Regions from separate parts of the Paenibacillus sp. V4I7 genome, predicted to be linked through region 1. Evidence: riboswitches for the same ligand, from Rfam matches in the RefSeq annotation. Region 1 holds a riboswitch; each other region holds the start of a gene.
The links. A riboswitch is a leader RNA that binds a small molecule or an ion and turns the genes downstream of it on or off. The one in region 1 is predicted to bind cyclic di-GMP.

Region 1 (4,360 bases):
GCGGCTAGCCAGAGCATCGTTGTGGACGTTTATATGGACCGTATCGTGATTCAGGGGCGTGAGCATTCGGAGAAGAGGTGGATTGAGCCGGCATTTGTGAAGCGTTATGGGGGGAATAATAAAGGCATCCAAGCGATTATGGTCGGACAACGCAATAAAAGCTAAGTCTAGCCGAGAGGCAATCTTAGCTTTTTTGCACATCTAATTGAGAATAGATCGCCTATTAATTAATTATCACTTTTCCCATTGGATTTTTGCACCAATTAAGCAAAGTGGCACGATAAGTAATTCACTAAAGAAATCATATAATATCTTATAGTCAATTAATTTAAACATCTCTATTATGGTTCCAAAAAGATTAAAAAGGAAAATAATAATTCCTGTAATCAGAGCATCTCTTATTCGGGCCTGTTTTGAATTTAATGAAGCAGCATAACCTGCAGTAAGTGCAGATAAGTACCATACCGCCTCTTCCGTAATGAGATCAATTTCCTTAAATGTTTGCGTTTCAAAATCATTCATGTCATTAATCCCTACAAATAATAAGGCCAATAGAAGGGGAAATGCGAAAAGGCAGACTATATAGATGAATAAGCCTATAGAAATGGCTTTGATATTCGCATCTCTTATAAATATCATTTTTGTTCCACCTCTTCTTTTACAGCCCTTCCGGAACAGGAATACTCTGAATCTTATTTAGTTGGTTATAAGAAACGATAACCGTGCTTTTAATATCCCGCGGTTCACAATCATCAAGATCCATAATATCAAAAACAATCTCTAGTCGAACCGGAAGCGATGTTTCCCCATCAACCAGAAGCTTAAAAGTCATCTGACGAACCGAAAGTTCTTCTTCAGCAGGTTTATCTGGATCCGAGAAAAAGTCTAGAGCATAAGACTTCCAATTCTCACCGGAGCCACCGATTTGCAGCACCTTACCTTCAGGAGTTGATTCAATCCGAATAGGTTCAGGCGATGATAAAAATCCTTTTAATACCTGCTGCGGGTCGAATGTATCGTGCGGAAAGATCGTAGATGCGGATTCATTGTTTTTAGACCACTTATTATTTAATAAGGTGTACAACGTATCATTGGCAGTATAATACCTTCTAGAAATCGGATCTCCGAATATGGAGGCGGTCCGTTCACCCGAAATTATCATCTGCGGCATTCTTATAACGTTGGCATCCAAACCCGTATCCAGCCCCATCTTAAATCCTTCATTTCCGACAAGAATAGAGCTTTTGACTTTCATCGAGTAGCTCTGAAGCTTATCTGCATTTTCCAAACCATGCTTGATAATCTTTGTCGCCTGTTCCGCTTGCTCCTTGTTGTTCGATTCCTGAGTCCCGATCCAGATGGTCTGCGTCTCCTCATTCCAACCAACTTCCTTCCCGAGCGATTCACTAACAAATCGTAAAGGAACATACGTCAAATTCTCGTATACGAAGACCTTCCCTCATCCGATTTCTTTTCCACGCCATCAAACATAATTTTTATATTTCGAAAAAAAACATCGACCTTGGAACTACCCTCAGCGTAGGCAGAGCCTCCTACCACAAAGAAAATACAAATGAATATTCATGCGATGATGCCAGAGAAAAAAGATTTCATACGATCTCCTATCTTCAATAAACGATTTCATTTTAATCTACAACTAGAATATCTTGATCATCCAATTGGTCTTCAATATTGTCTGCTGACAGCCATTCATAATAAGTAAGGCCAAGCTTCCCAGCTAACCTATAGGCTGGTGGTTGATCAAATGTATATCCTTTTAAATCAAATAAAGAATCAATGCCCTCAATAGTGTTACCTTGCTTGAGAATCAGTTCTATTATTAAATCAAGATCATAGACGTTCTTTTCAATTTGGAGATCATCTGTCCAGTCACATTTATACTCAAATACCGTGTCATCTTTGTTGTAAATGACTAATTCCCAGCCATGATCTTGATAGTATCTATAATGAACCAGCAGTCCTGGATTCCAATCCAATATGGACGCCGTAACATTCCGTCCTCTGTACGGAACAACAAAAGTTACCCAACCATTAACCTCATTAAATACGTAACCTTTATTCTCTGAATGTTTAATCAAATCCACCGCTGATTCTCGCTTTTGCGTATATAAATGGAAACTTTCACTGAATTCGCTCATGCTGCCGCTCCTCTTTTATCAAGATTGAGACAATTTTTATGAAGCAAAAAAAGTTTTATCCGGAAAACCGTCTCCCTCTGCATAACATCTTGCAATAGCAGAAGCAGCCTTCATGAACATATGGTCTTTGGTAGTACCTGGAACTCTCTCTAGCTGCCGAAATTCTTCATGAACTAAATTAAATTCAATTTCACCCAAACTTTCTTCTGTTGGACCAAATTTGTAAATGACCTTTTCGGCATCGTCGAACACTTTAATAAGCATAAGATATGTTGCCATTATGGGACCCTCCTTTCTTTTTTGGCAATAAAAAAACAAGCCTCTAAAGAGTAACCCGGCTATCGTCCCATGACATGTGACTCATGGCTTAGACCCGTGGCTTTGCGTCTCCACCTTTCGATGGATTTGCCTTTGTTCATTATTGCTTGATATTAGGTGTGTTTCACTCATTATTGCTAGTCGTAAAGAACTAACTATTTCCATGGTATTCCATAAAATAATGAAATTCAACATATTTCTACAAAAAAATAGGTACTCCGTACACAATGTGTGTGATTTCACACAAAAAAGGCCAACCAGAGTACTGGTTGACCTAAGAGAACAACATAATATTTCTATAATCTTACTTCCTGCCCCGTTGCTGCAACACTTCGATAAAATGCCGAAGAGGCCGCTGTAAACCAGTTATTCCAGAGGATCAACCAGTTATAACTGGATGATCCCATATAACAATCAGTTTAGTTGAATAAACAGATTAACTGGAATTTTCACAATTACTCGAACTGGACAGATACACGCACGAGTCATTATTACTTTACTTCTGTATAGACAATAACGCACCATTTACGTAATAATACAGCATTCCGTTCTGATCAAAGAAGATTTCCGTTGCTGTCCCCAGCGCCAAAGTATCAACCTTCTGATAGGTCACTGCACTGTATATTCCATTTTTACCAACCAGCAGCTCTCCAGTAGCACTCGCTGCATAAATCGGTTCTGGCAATGTACTGATTACCTGCGTAACATTATTAAGATCAAGGACCTTATTCTTTACGACCAGCTTCCCTTGACCTTTCAACAATAGAACCGGAGTATCCAAGGGATCTCTCAAGAAGTTAGGGTAACTTAGGCTGGATTGGCCCGATTTGGTTACGCTATTGCCACTAACGGAATATGCCAATACGTTGGAGCCGGCATTTCCTGCATTCCAGCCAGACTGATACCATGTAAAGAATGTACTCTTATCGCTGGAGAAAGCCAGATCGCCAACCCCTTTGATCACAGTTCCGTAGTTTACGGCTGCAAAGGAAGTCGAATTGAACGCCAGCAGCGTCGGCTCCCAATCACCCATCACAACATACAGAATCCCAGATTTATGGTAGATATGTCTATGAGCGATGTCACCGGAATCAACAGTTGACGTGTAAGTCAAGTGCCTTGCAACTTCTAAATCAGATAGGCGCACTTCCGTTATGAGCTTATTTAGATCATCATTCACGATAAAGAGACTTGAACCGTTTTCCGATATAGTAAGTCCGGCCGGACGATATGGAAGCTTGACCGTGTTTACAATCTTCTGTGTTTGAAGATCAACCACATATAGATTGCGGAACGCTTCGTCGATGGCATAAGCTTTCTTATTTACGGAATCGTAAGCAATGTCGACAACTCTGCCGTCCAACTGGACACCAGGCACCGCAACAGGGGCAATCGCTTCGATTGAATTCTTTTCTACGATTTCGACGATATTCTTTCCGGCTAGCGTAGATACAGCAATCAATCGATCGGTACCATTAAATACATTCTTGGCTGTACCATCCAAGTGATAGAGCCCGCTTTTATTAAAATTGCTGTAATCATAGACTTGTACCGCATTGTTCTTAGCTGTGTAGAAATTCTTGTTCGACTGATCAAAGGTAATACCGTCATATGCTTGTCCAAGTCCGTATACATATTTCATATCGTCGTACTTATTGCTTGTTGCCATAAATACGTTGCCGGAACCGTTAAAGATGTAGGCACCGTCCGGAGAAATGGTGAAGTTCGTCGACATTGCGTAATCGCCATGGTACGGCGAATCGTAACCGCCTGGATAGGATGGCTCGACGTATTGTCCGTTCGTTACATTATATGCGCTAAGGTCTCTCGGTGACGAATCCGTTGTGATCGTATAGAGCTTATTCCATAAAGGATGCGTTTGG
Region 2 (4,360 bases), 2.8 Mb from region 1:
TCTTCGAAAAGTAATCGGATGAGTGGCAGCAATTCATCGAATAGCTGCTTACTCATTTCGTGTTGACCTGCAACAAAATGCCGATAGAACGAAACAAACCGCTCAGTCATTACATTCGCTGACGCACTCATAACCCCTTTAGCACCGGAGCTAAGCGCCGCAAAAAGCAGTGAGTCCTCCCCACACAGTACGGGTTTCGAGCCTAGACGAGTAAGCTCAGACACCAATCGGGTGTTCGGCGTACTGTCCTTCATACCTATGACACCATCGAGTTCAAGTATCGTACGCACAGTATCAAGTTCCAACGTAACACCCGTGCGATGCGGTACTTCATATAAAATAACAGGGACACCAACGCTGGCTGCCCGGCGAAAATGTTCAATGATCCCTTGTTGACTCGGCCGATTATAGTAAGGCACAACGACTAAAACGGCGTCAGCCCCTAATTTCCCTGCAGCCTCCGTCTTTTTCACCGTGGACAAGGTAACATTCGTTCCTGTACCTACAATGAGCGGAACATCTACTTGCGCAGCCTCGCGAGCCGCTTGTGCTGTAGCGAACAAGATCGCCATTTCCTCATTTGTAATCGTCGGCGATTCCCCTGTCGTTCCATTGACGACCAGTCCGTCTACCTCATCTTGAAATAAATTGTAAGCTAGATTATAGAAAGAGGCTGCATCCACCTCGTATTCCTCATCAAATGGCGTAATAATGGGAACATAGATCCCGTTTAAGTCTTTTTCTCTTAACATCCCAATCATCTCCCAATCCTCATTCATTTGTACATTCACTTTAGCATGGATCATTGAATCACAGTTAGCTATAATAAATGATAAGACTCATCAAAAATTTTGATATTAAAGCGAGGGGTTCCCATGGATTTAACCTATTTCCGAACCTTTCGGGAGGTTGCACGGAGAAAGAGCTTTACACGAGCTGCCGAAGAATTGGGCTATGCGCAATCCAGTATTACGATGCAAATTCAGAAGCTGGAACGAGAGTATGGCGTACCATTATTCGAAAGATATGGACGTCAGCTTCGATTAACAGCACCTGGTGAAAGCTTGTTAAAGCTGGTCTTGCAAATGCTTGACCTCTATGATCAATCCAAAGAAATGATAACAAGTGAGGTTAGCGGAACACTGACCATCGGTACGATTAACTCACTCGCAGCTTACTATTTACCGCCCTATTTACATGTACTGAAACAGCTTTACCCTGGTCTTAATATCCAGCTCTTCCCTGACAGTGAAGCTTCGCTTATTACCAAAGTAAGAGAAGGGGATTATGATATAGGGCTAATATTAGATCGTTATCCGGCAGACACCGCACTTGCATGCACGAAAGTCAGAGAAGAACCTTTGGTTTTGGTAGCACCGCTTGAGCATCCGCTAACGAAGCGAGCACAAATACAGCTAACTGATTTTCAACAAGCCGAATTTATCGTTACTGAAGAGGGCTGCATCTATCGAGGTATGTTTGAAAAGTTACTAAAAGATCATGCTGTCCCGCTTCAAATTGGATTTGAGCTCGGTAATTTAGAAACAATTAAGCACTGCGTCATGAATGGCCTTGGCATCGCCCTGCTGCCCCAAATTGCCGTACAGAACGAACTGGAACAAGGGAAACTTGCCCATCTTCCTTTTTCACATTCGGACTTAAAACTGGATCTTCAACTGCTGCTCCACCCCAAAAAGTGGATGTCCCAGCCCTTGCAAACATTCATTCAACAACTGACTCAAGAATAACCTCGGCAAATAAAAAAAGAAGCTCTCCTATTCGTAAAGGTAGAGCTTCTTCTGTTATGAACTTATATGCGGATGTCGAGATTACCACCCAAATGCGGTGTCGCAGAAGCGGTAACCAGCTGTTGGGATTTAGCAAAATCCTGTATTAATGTACTAGATGAAGCTGCTTGCATATCACTTACTTTGCTTAAAAGCTGAATGCCAACGGCTTGCTTCAATGCATCTCCACCGCTAATTGCAGTCAGAACACTATTGATATTTACGAGCACTTCTCCTCTCATCGTTCGGTAGCTGGCAAGCATGCGGCCGTAACCGAGAAGCCCCTATAGCTTTGCGTCTGTCGCTTTCGCGTCATTTGCCATTTCGCAGATGTTAGGCAGTACCTAGCACTTATCCAGTATAGGATATTCTTACACAATTCGTCAATCTTCGCATTATAAGTAGCTACAGATCTACACCAAATGCAGCAGGATTTGATCTCCAAGAACGAAGTAATTCCATGTCTTCTTGTTTGATTTTCCCCTTCTCTAAAGCCACTTCAAGCAGTGTGGAGTAATTGGAAAGAGTGTACAGTGGCATATCAGCATCTTGGAACGCATCTGTTGCTTTATCTAGCTGATAGGAGAAAATCGCCAGCACGCCCAGCGCTACAGCGCCAGCTTCTTTGACTGCAATAGCTGCTTTCAAAGAACTGCCACCCGTAGAGATAAGATCCTCAATCACGATCACCTTTTGACCTGGTTTCACAGTGCCTTCAATCAAGTTCTCTTTGCCATGTCCTTTGGCTTTATCACGAATGTAGATCATCGGGAGACCTAGCTTCTGAGCTACCCAAGCGGCATGAGGAATCCCCGCTGTTGCCGTACCAGCAACAACCTCAGCATCCGGAAATTTCTCTTGGATCAAAGCTGCGAAGCCGTCAGCGATCGCTTCGCGAATAGCTGGGTGTGACATTGTCAGACGATTGTCACAATAGATTGGCGACTTGAGGCCAGAAGTCCACGTAAAAGGCTGCTGCGGTCGAAGTGCTACTGCTTCGATATCTAATAATGACGCTGCAATATGCTGCGCGATTGTTTCGAGTTGACTCATGTTCCTACCACCGTTCCTTCCGTTGTTAGACAAAAGCATGCTACACGATTGAATCGATAATCGCTTCAATTGCTGCTCTTGGATCCGCTGCGCCTGTGATCGGTCGACCGATCACGACGTAATCCGTCCCCTGCGCGAACGCCTCAGCCGGCGTCATGATGCGCGACTGGTCACCCACGTCGGCTCCAGCCGGGCGAATGCCTGGCGTCACGGTGACGAACCCGTCACCACACGCCGCCTTAATCGCTGTCACCTCTAGCGGTGACGCGACAACACCCTGCAGCCCCGCAGCATGCGCCAAGCGGGCATAGCGAATGACGGCCTGCTCAACCGTACCGGTCAGGCCGATCTCATCATTCAGCACCTGCACGCTGGTGCTGGTCAACTGCGTCACGCCGATCACGATCGGACGTACAGCTCCAGTTACTAACCCCTTGTCGACACCCTCCAAGGCGGCTTCCATCATCTGCTTGCCTCCGGCAGCATGGACATTGAACACGTCAACCCCAAGGCGCGTCACGCTTTCCGCGCCGCCTTTGACTGTGTTCGGAATGTCATGCATCTTCACATCGAGGAACACCTTGTAGCCGCGATCTTTCAGACTCGCGACGAAGCCGGGACCCGCAGCATAGAACAGTTGCATGCCCACCTTCACGTAACACGGGATGCCTTCGAGCTGCTTTAGCAGCCCTTCAGCACCTTCTGCGTTAGCATAATCCAAAGCGACCATAATGCGTCCAGTAACATCTGTGCGAGTTAACGTACTCAAATTCGTCACTCTCCTTTAGACATGAATTGGCATTGCTCGTGAGGAGAAGTTGATCGTTTCAAGCATATTAACAAGCGCTCTTACTGTATCAAGTGATGTCATACAAACTACACCGTTCTCTACAGCTTCACGACGAATGCGGAAACCATCACGCTCTGGCTCTTTACCTTTCGTCAGTGTGTTCACAACGAACTGTGCATCACCGCTGCGGATGAGATCAAGAATGTTAGGCGAACCTTCGCTCAGCTTGTGAACGGTCGTCACCGGAAGACCAGCTTGTTCGATCGCTGTTGCCGTTCCGCCTGTTGCAATGATTTTATATCCAAGGCGATAGAAGCCTTTTAAGATTTCAATCGCTTCATCTTTATCTTTGTCAGCTACTGTTACAACGACAGATCCTGCTGCAGGAATTTTCATGCCCGCTCCAATTAAGCCTTTGTAGAGTGCTTTGGCAAAATTGATATCGCGCCCCATAACCTCACCCGTCGATTTCATTTCAGGTCCGAGCGTCGTATCTACACGGCGCAGCTTCGCGAAGGAAAACACTGGCACTTTAACCGATACGTACTTGTCTTCCGGCCATAAACCGCCTTGGTAGCCCATATCAGCCAGCTTTTGTCCCATAATGACGCGTGTAGCCACGTTAGCCATCGGGATGTTCGTTACTTTGCTCAAGAAAGGCACGGTTCTGGAAGAACGCGGGTTTACCTCGATCACATACACTTGATCGTTATGAATAACGAACTGGATG
Region 3 (4,360 bases), 4.8 Mb from region 1:
TTCCGATTCAGCGATTGTTGACTGGTCCAATGATATAGAATACCACGCAGCCCGAAACTGACAGCTGCAAGTACTGAAAATATAAGCCACATGAGAACAGGGTACCCCTTTCTTTTAAGCAAAGATCGGGTAATTTTACCACAATAATCTTTATTGGACAACACTTGGTTGTAACAATAATCGAACAAGGATCGCATCGCCGCCAGCAGAAACTTTTACTTCAGCAAATTTGGCATCCCGTTCATAAATACGACCTGTTCCTTCCGGAATGAAATAAGTCTCAATGCCGAACTCCATACCTTCATAACCGTTTTTCTTTCCATTCAAGCGAACCTCTCCCGGAGCTAATGTTTCCCCTTTGGTATACACGCGGCGGTATTCGTAAACACCTGTCGCCAGGTTCGGAGCGAGAACGACTGTCATTTTCCCCTTAGAATTTGCATCATCATTTTTATCTGCAAATAGAGGCGGCTCAGATATCGTATAGCGTAAACGCACATAATCACCCTGAATAAGAGAACGTGGATCAAGCGGTTCAAGCTGCAGCTTAATCAGCTGTCCGTGAGCGAGCAGCCACTCACTTTTACCAATTTGTAAGGACATTGCCATGACTTGCAGCAGAACAAGAAGTGCAATAATCCAGCGATTCATCGCATAAGTAGAAGTAACATCTGGTTGTTCACTTGCTTCCAAGCGATGTCTTTTTTCATACCAAACCGTAAAGGCAAGGATCAGAATCCCGATAATGGCGAAGCTAATCGATTTATGCAGAAGCTTCCAGGCCAGATAGTAATATTTGTATACCAGGAAAGCAATCCAGAAGCCCATTGACCAAGTATAAATCCATTTGATATTCAGTTGTCTACTAATGACCAAAGCGAGAACAACGACGATAAAGAACAGCACATTTGCTATATAATACCAAGATGACTCCGCTATAAAGGTTAAGGCGAATAAAGTTAACAGAAATGAAGGAAAACTGCTGTAAAGAATAGGCTGTCTGACTCCCGCATTTGCTATAACCTGACCAAAGGCAAACATAAGGAATAATAAGCTGGTAAGCACTGTAAGGACTATAATGCCGCTATCGATCCAATTGATTAGTACGAACGCAGCAATTATGACGGCAGCAAGAAAGAAGAATATGCGATGTACCAAACCAGTAATGTAGATAAAAGCTGCAACCGTAAGAGCAAGGAAAACCAAGAGAATAGGAACATTTTCCGTAAAAACAGCCGCTCCCGCGCCAAGCAGCAGTCCACTAATGAGAATCGTGTATCGCACTAATGCATTTAGTTTTTTCGCTATGATCATCGCAATGACAGTGACAAAACCAAAACCTATCAATACATTCTCCGGTTCATCAAATCCTAGTACAACTGTAACGATCCCAATGATCGTCAAGCTTCCCAGAATCGAACCAATAATGATGACTGATACAGTGAGAACACGGACGACCCATTTGGTAAAATCGCCATCCGGCTTTGCTTGATCCGAAGCTTCTAGATCTGAGTGATTTTCCGGATCCAAATGCTTGGATGCAGGATTCCAAGAACGAATAAAGTTCATGAACTTTACATTCGCAAAGATGAACAAGATAATAAACAACAAGCTGGCAATGAAAAACAACTCGTTATAATGCTGGATAATAAGCTCGATATATTTGACGGTCACCGAGATCGATACCCACAAACCCGCAAACAATAGATAAGCTTTGTTCCTCGTCTTGTGTGTATAGTAAATCGCTATCGCAAGTACTAGGACGAGAGGTAAGTTCATAAAGACACCGTACTTTTCGTACTCTTGTGAATTGGAAGCCACGACTAAAACAGCCATCCCAACTTGAAAAGAGATCCATTTGAGAAAAGACGATTGCAAACGCCCCTGCTCGGTCAGAACATACAAGATGCCATTCGCAATGGCGATTCCGAGCCAGATGGCAATTTGGATGATTTCCGCATCTGAACTCCCTCCCCAACGTCCAAAGAAATAAATCCCATAAGCGAGATGGCCCAAAATATAGGCCAGTGCATAGTAGGGCTGCCATCTAGTTAATAGGGCAAGTAAAAATGCCGGAATGAACCATACGGCGAACAAGCTGTAACTGTCAGCATGAGAATTGTAGGTTTGCCCAATGAGTCCAACACCTACACCGAAGGATATACAGCTCGCAAACAGGCTAAGTTTACTTAGAAACTGCCTGCCATTTTGGCGAGAAAGCCATACTGATAAGCCGTAAAAGCCCATAATGAGCACAAAGACAGGAATGAATTTCTCCCAGCGGTTTAATTTCTCCCAATTCGTAGCAAAAAAATATACAATGGCGGTTAGTAGAGCACTAGCTCCCAATATATAGCCTAGTTGAATCGTAACAAATTTAGATTTCATGATGATATTCCTCCTCTCGCTTACTTCTTATTGTACTAGAGATGTTCAGTTTGAGAAGTACTATCTATTCCTAGTACCAGATCATTAGCCTATAGATGACAAGACATTAAAATAACAAAAAAGCCAGCACTAGGCTGGCAAGTATCGAATGAAGAAAGCCGTTATATTCAATCTGTATTCTTAAACTTTTGAACAGAACTTTGCAGTACAACAGCCATATCAGATAGTTGGCGAATCGCTGAGGTTATTTCCTGAATGGAAGCACTTTGCTCTTGAGCCGCCGCCGCCACTTCCTCGTAGCCTGCAGATTGTTCCTCAGTAATTCCAGAGATTTTCTGCATGGCGTTAGAAATAGTCTCAAAGGATCTTTCCGCTCTCTCTAATGTATGGATCAAGTGGTCTGTCCGATTGGAGAAAACAGAAATTCCATTAAAAATAACTTTAAAACTTTCATACGTATCGTTAATCCAGCTTTGACCTTGTTCAACTGCTTAATTTCCTTGAACAATGCTCTCCATGACAAGAATGCTGTCATTTTGGGTACTAGAAACGAGCTCGGTGATTGAGCTTGCGTCTTTCGTGGATTGCTCCGCCAGTAGTCCCTCTAGCTTTGCGTCCCTATTTTTCAATAGGTTTGCCATTATAAAGTTGTAGGTGAAAATTCCCATCTTCGACAATAATCGACAACAAAACTTTACAATTTTATACATTAGCATAGTATAGTAATATAAATAAAACAACACAATTTTCCAGTATTGTTTGTAAAGTTAGTATATTGTAACTATATTGCTTTTTTAACATTTTCCCTAACCAAAGGTAAAATAGGATCAAAACTCTCTCTCAAGACAGATATACCAATCCATTTACGCAATACAACGATAGAAACTTTTAGAGTCTTTCTAGGACTTTTGTCACGCATATAAAATGAGAAAAGCTTCGTCACGATTTCCTAACAAGGAGTCGGACAAAGCTTATTTTCACACCTAAGTTGCCGTGCATGCCTGCTATGAAATCGTTTGCTTCGCATCCATATTCCCCTGTGAATGCAGATATAATTGCTCGTAATAGCCACGAAGCGCAAGTAATTGAGCATGGTTCCCTTCTTCAACAATTTTCCCCTGGCTCATTACAATGATGCGGTTGGCATGCATAATGGTTGAGATGCGATGTGCGATAACAAGTGTCGTTCTTCCCTCGGCTACGACCTGCAGCGCGGATTGAATCAACTGCTCCGTTTGTGAATCCAAATTCGCTGTAGCTTCATCTAAAATCAGTACTTTCGGCTGGAATACGATAATTCGCGCGAACGAGATCAGCTGTCTCTCTCCTGCGGAAAGCCCGCTTCCCCTCTCGGATATGCGGGACTCATAACCATCCTTCATTCGTGAAATGAGAATGTCTGCCCCAACCATCCGGCATGCCTCAATAACTTCCTCACGTGTTATGGTTTCATCGAACATCCGGACATTGTCCAGAATACTGCCTGCGTATAAGTAAGGTTCCTGCTGCACAAGTCCAACCATACGATGGAGTACGGCCTGCGGGATATCACGAAGATCCGTGCCATCAATGCGGATACTTCCCTCCTGCACATCATAAAAGCGGCAAAGCAGACTAATCAGCGAGCTCTTACCAGCACCCGTCGTCCCCACAATACCAATCAATTCGCCGGGTTCAATATGAAGCTCTAGATCCTCAATAACAGTTGTATCCTTCAAATAACCAAAATGCACATGGTTGAAATGAATGTCCCCTTTCACGTCGGACAACGAGGGCGGCGACACGCCTTCCTTATCCCTTACTTCCGGTTGAATGGAGAAGATATTCCAAATTCGATTGACAGACACCGTCGTAGATTGAAGGGTATTCCACTGCTGAGTAATGTTATTAATCGGTTGAAAAAACTGCCGGATATACGTAATGAAAGCATACAAAACACCGAATTCAATCGTTTTGTCGAAAACAGCAATAC
Region 4 (4,360 bases), 360 kb from region 1:
AGTGCACTCGTTTTTTTCTTCAACATCATTTCATACCTCCATTCATGGATCAATTTTTTATAGAGATTATTTATGTGTGCTACCTCCTATGACTTTGAAACAAAATGTATCATTATCAATGATAAATGATACAAGATGTATTGTAAATATTGGGATTTATTGTTTTTCAACATGGAAAAGCACAAAAAAACCTGTTCTCAGCTATGAGATCAGGTTTCATCATTTCACTTAATATATTCTGGATATCTGATAATTAGAATCATTTTTTATGAGATCTATCGTTTCACCGGCTTGTATATGAACAGCGTCATACGTGGTATCGATCGTCACCCATTCCTTACTTTCCTTTAGGAAGACTTGATTCCACGCATGATAAGTATCTGGCGCATGACTTTCATACCCCATAACCAGACGAGTAGGAATCCCCTCGCTTCTTGCCATTGCCGCAAAAGTAGCTGCAAAGTCATAACAAATTCCGTTGGACGCTGCGTAGACCATATCCAGATTAGGTACGTAACTATCTGCTACCGTTTGGGGCTTTTCATAATCATACTGAAAATGTGTCGTGATATATCCATAAATAGCTCTTATTTTGTCGATATCTTTTTCTTTATCTCCAACTAATTGCCTAGCCTCAACGACCGCCTTCGATTCATTGTCCCAATCGATCAACGGAATGGACTGCAGAAATACGGCATTCTCGTCTTCCATTTCTAACTCTATTTGTTCTTGCGTAACAACTTTATATTTATTAGCTCCTATGGACTCTCCAATCAGTACTTTATACTGTCCGTTTCCAAGCTGCAAAGGGTACTGACCCCCTTCTTCGAATGTGTAGTCATATTTGATATTTTCTCTCATGATTCGAACGAGAACTTTGGTGTTCTTGTTCTTATCGTTTGAATAATGAACCGAGATAATTCCTTTATTCAGAGCATCTTTATCTATCATGGATGGATTGGAAGCTGCAAATATCCCTTGCGGAGCAAGTGTAAATAGAAATGCTGCGATGATTGTTCGTATACTTGGCTTTTTAAACAAAAATAAATCCCCTTTCGGTAACTGGCTGCCAACTTAGTTCGGCTAAGGAAGGCCCTTTAGTTTTGCGTCTCTAGTTTTCGCTAGATTTGCCTTTATCGGAGGAACGCACCGACTCCCTATAATCACTATAGTGCAATCTTAACATAGGCTTGTCTCTCTGAATAGACAAAATATTACATTTTATTCCTTTGACTGCACCATGATTCCCTTAATGGCAATACGATGAGTCGGGTTTTCCATAGGATGACAAGTTATTAGCGTAATCTCCCGATCTTTGCCGTTGCCTTTCAGCACCCAGACATCCTCTGGGAGGACATACTGTTTGTCCACAACTTTGTAGATATGCGTTTTGCTCCCTGTATTCACTTCTATGAAATCCCCTTCGGTGACCTCATCTAATCTATTAAAATTTTTCCCGTAAGTAAGGTTTCGATGACCCGCAATGGCATAATTGCCAATAGCGCCTGCTTTGCCTGTATTGGCAATACTGGCAACGGAAATCTTCAAATTATTCACGGTTGCGTCTGTCAATATAGGGAGCTTCAGATTAATTTTATCGATAATAAGGACACCCTCTGTATTCTTCTGCGGCAAAGTTACAGGCTTCGGTGTCTTTTCCGCGGCCAAAGGGCTTGGCTGGCTGCTCGGCTGGCTGCTTGTCGGCAGAGCTTCCACTGCGGGACTGGAAGAAGGCACGACCAACCCTACATCTGTCTCCTCCTCGATGTCAGAGGCTGTCTGATCCATATCCTGCAGATTTTCCTGCCATTGTTTCAAAATTTTGTTCTGCTGATAGCTCTCATAACGATCGTTTAACGTTGGATAGAGAAAAATGATAATCCCAAGAACGATAAATAACAGTGATAGCTTTTTTCTAATCACTAGTGGTACCACCTTTCTCTTCGATCTCATGCACCGAGGACTGTCTGAGCATGCTTAACATCATATAAAGCCCTGGCAACTTAGATTTATCGAAATCGCCAGATTTAGCATAATTAGTTAACAGACATATTCATAAGTTAATCATGCTTTGAATTCTAAGTGCAACCTATACGAAGTTAAAATTTTCCATCTTAGAAATACGCAGCATTCGCTATGCTCTTAAGGGAATAACAGCACATAAAAAGCCATAACAGCAAATGAGCTGTTATGGCTTCTATATCTCCATTAACTAACCGTCTTCGGACGCTCCATTCGCGTAATTCCTGGCCAGCGGAATGTAGCCCACTCCGGCTGCCGCTTCTCAATACGTGCAACAACGACGGTCATATCATCTTGAATTTCGCCATGATGATGGCGGAAAATTCTTTCTAATAAACAGTCCGCAAAATCCTGCGGCATCGTCGTATCAATTTCCTGAATCATCCGCTTCATCCACATCTCTTTGTTTACCGCATGTCCCGGTGCATCGTAGATACCGTCTGTCATCATGACAAGGATATCACCCGATTGGAGTGGAATCGAGACCAGATCAACATCAATCTCGCTCAGGATGCCGACAGGCAGATTATTAGCTGAGATCGAAATCACTTCCGTCCCTCGCTTAATGAAGCTAGGGGTGGAACCAATTTTCATGAACGTTGTGTTTGCACTATACATGTCGATCAAGGCCATATCTACGGTTGCATACATCTCATCCGAAGATCGCAGCATCAATACTGAGTTAAGCGATTTGATCGCCAGCTTCTCGTCCATCCCTGACTGCAGCAGCTGCTGCAGGATGTTCAGAGCCGTCTGGCTCTCCGCCTGTGCTCGCTCGCCGTTGCCCATGCCGTCGCTAAGCGCCACGGCATATTTGCCATTGCCCAGCTCCACCGTGGAGAAGCTGTCGCCCGAGAAGAGGTCGCCTCCCTTGGCTGCGCCAGCGACCCCGGTCTCCACCTCGTATTCCTTGGCAGAGCCGAATACGACCGTGCTGTAACCCTCGCCGCGCGCATGCATTTCCTCGCGCATGACGGCGACGTTCTCGCCGATAATTTCGCTCAAGAGCGGCGCAATGATTTTCCGACATTCATCGAAGCCCTTCGTGTATTGATGAATGATCTCAATTTCGATATTTCCTTCATCCAAGGAAATGATATCGATGGTATGGATGGATAAGCCCAGCTCCTCCAGGGCATTACGAATTTGCTCTTCTTGAAGGAACAGTTCCTGCCCTTCCCGTTTAATCTCCTTAGCCAAGTCCTCCATTACTTGGGACACCCCTGAAAGCTGGTCAGCCACGAGATGCCGGCTATCCATAATCTGCTTTTTCCAATGCAAATCATTCTTGTACAAGCCATACTGCTGCTTCATCACATCCAGCACTTGATCCGTGCGAATACATACCTTCCTCCACTCCGGTGGAATATTCTTCTTCGTCATACTCTCCTTCATCTCAATTTGGGTCATCATATCGGTCATATACGTATAGGTTTGATAAAATTTCTGATCCCAGCACTGGCTCTTTTTCCAGCAGGAATCACAAGCCTTCTGCGCAACCGCATTCATGAAATGGCCAACATCCTCCTCCTTGCGGCTCACCGCATCATCGGTCGTCAACTGCTTAAAGCTGCGCGCCAGCTGGCGGAACACTTCAGAGAACTGTTCCACACGTCCTGCCGTAACATCACGAACCCGCTTCGCATAGTCCTGTTGGGATTTCAAATTTTCCTGCGTTCCGGGTACATATTTAGCAAGCGTCAGAATCAGACTCCGCGGTGTCAACAGGAAGAGTGCAACAGCTGCAAGCGACTCCCATGTAGAGTTGATTACATTAGCCCCTGATCCCATATAGAAAGCAAGTATCGATGACCCTATCAGCATTCCGAATGCAACAGCCAATCGATTACCATCTTTGAGAAGCCCTGCTAACATCCCCGAGAAAGCCAGTAAACTCATTTGATAAACCGCATTGCTATTCGCAAGACTTAGGATTAATCCTGTAATGACTCCTACCGAGGCTCCGAAAGGCGCTCCTCCCACCAGCGCAAATAATAGAATTAAATACCGGGACAGCACATGTTCTACGGTGATTGGACCCACAACCCAGCTCACCGTTCCTGTCATCACAGAAGCTAACAAGATAATCAAACAAATAATTTCCTCATGTTTCAAATGATAGTTCTTACGGGTAAGCGTAAATACAGGAATAGCTTGAATAAAAATTAACGTCAGTACTAGACTTAGCAGTGCCTCAACGGAGACCATCATGAGCGTATACCAGCTTAAGTTCGAGACTACAAGCTCTGCAAAGAGCTGAACCAGCAAGGTTGAGCTGAATACAAGAAGCGGTGCTAAGGAAATATCGGAGCGTTCAAATTTCTCCAAAGCTTTTTGG

Region 2: it holds a riboswitch for cyclic di-GMP, as region 1 does, so the genes downstream of both, QFZ80_RS18980 (putative motility protein) here and QFZ80_RS31135 (hypothetical protein) in region 1, are expected to answer to the same signal.
Region 3: it holds a riboswitch for cyclic di-GMP, as region 1 does, so the genes downstream of both, QFZ80_RS09440 (hypothetical protein) here and QFZ80_RS31135 (hypothetical protein) in region 1, are expected to answer to the same signal.
Region 4: it holds a riboswitch for cyclic di-GMP, as region 1 does, so the genes downstream of both, QFZ80_RS32835 (transglutaminase-like domain-containing protein) here and QFZ80_RS31135 (hypothetical protein) in region 1, are expected to answer to the same signal.

The regions. Positions count from the first base shown of each region.
Region 1 covers NZ_JAUSZD010000002.1:6,651,058-6,655,417, forward strand. The annotation lists gene QFZ80_RS31115 (metallophosphoesterase family protein) at 1-165, shown strand, start outside; gene QFZ80_RS31120 (hypothetical protein) at 235-639, opposite strand; gene QFZ80_RS31125 (DUF6612 family protein) at 659-1,360, opposite strand; partial or broken gene QFZ80_RS39215 (stalk domain-containing protein) at 1,352-1,438, opposite strand; gene QFZ80_RS31130 (hypothetical protein) at 1,647-2,159, opposite strand; gene QFZ80_RS31135 (hypothetical protein) at 2,196-2,438, opposite strand; cyclic di-GMP riboswitch class I at 2,485-2,579, opposite strand; gene QFZ80_RS31140 (S-layer homology domain-containing protein) at 2,974-4,360, opposite strand, start outside.
Region 2 covers NZ_JAUSZD010000002.1:3,836,920-3,841,279, forward strand. The annotation lists gene dapA (4-hydroxy-tetrahydrodipicolinate synthase) at 1-752, opposite strand, end outside; gene QFZ80_RS18975 (LysR family transcriptional regulator) at 876-1,748, shown strand; gene QFZ80_RS18980 (putative motility protein) at 1,811-2,017, opposite strand; cyclic di-GMP riboswitch class I at 2,032-2,118, opposite strand; gene pyrE (orotate phosphoribosyltransferase) at 2,193-2,840, opposite strand; gene pyrF (orotidine-5'-phosphate decarboxylase) at 2,881-3,570, opposite strand; gene carB (carbamoyl-phosphate synthase large subunit) at 3,625-4,360, opposite strand, start outside.
Region 3 covers NZ_JAUSZD010000002.1:1,844,932-1,849,291, reverse strand. The annotation lists gene QFZ80_RS09450 (EamA family transporter) at 1-92, opposite strand, end outside; gene QFZ80_RS09445 (GDYXXLXY domain-containing protein) at 151-2,388, opposite strand; gene QFZ80_RS09440 (hypothetical protein) at 2,556-2,783, opposite strand; cyclic di-GMP riboswitch class I at 2,943-3,037, opposite strand; gene QFZ80_RS09435 (ABC transporter ATP-binding protein) at 3,393-4,360, opposite strand, start outside.
Region 4 covers NZ_JAUSZD010000002.1:7,013,849-7,018,208, forward strand. The annotation lists gene QFZ80_RS32830 (collagen binding domain-containing protein) at 1-29, opposite strand, end outside; gene QFZ80_RS32835 (transglutaminase-like domain-containing protein) at 229-1,041, opposite strand; cyclic di-GMP riboswitch class I at 1,055-1,142, opposite strand; gene QFZ80_RS32840 (class D sortase) at 1,222-1,923, opposite strand; gene spoIIE (stage II sporulation protein E) at 2,209-4,360, opposite strand, start outside.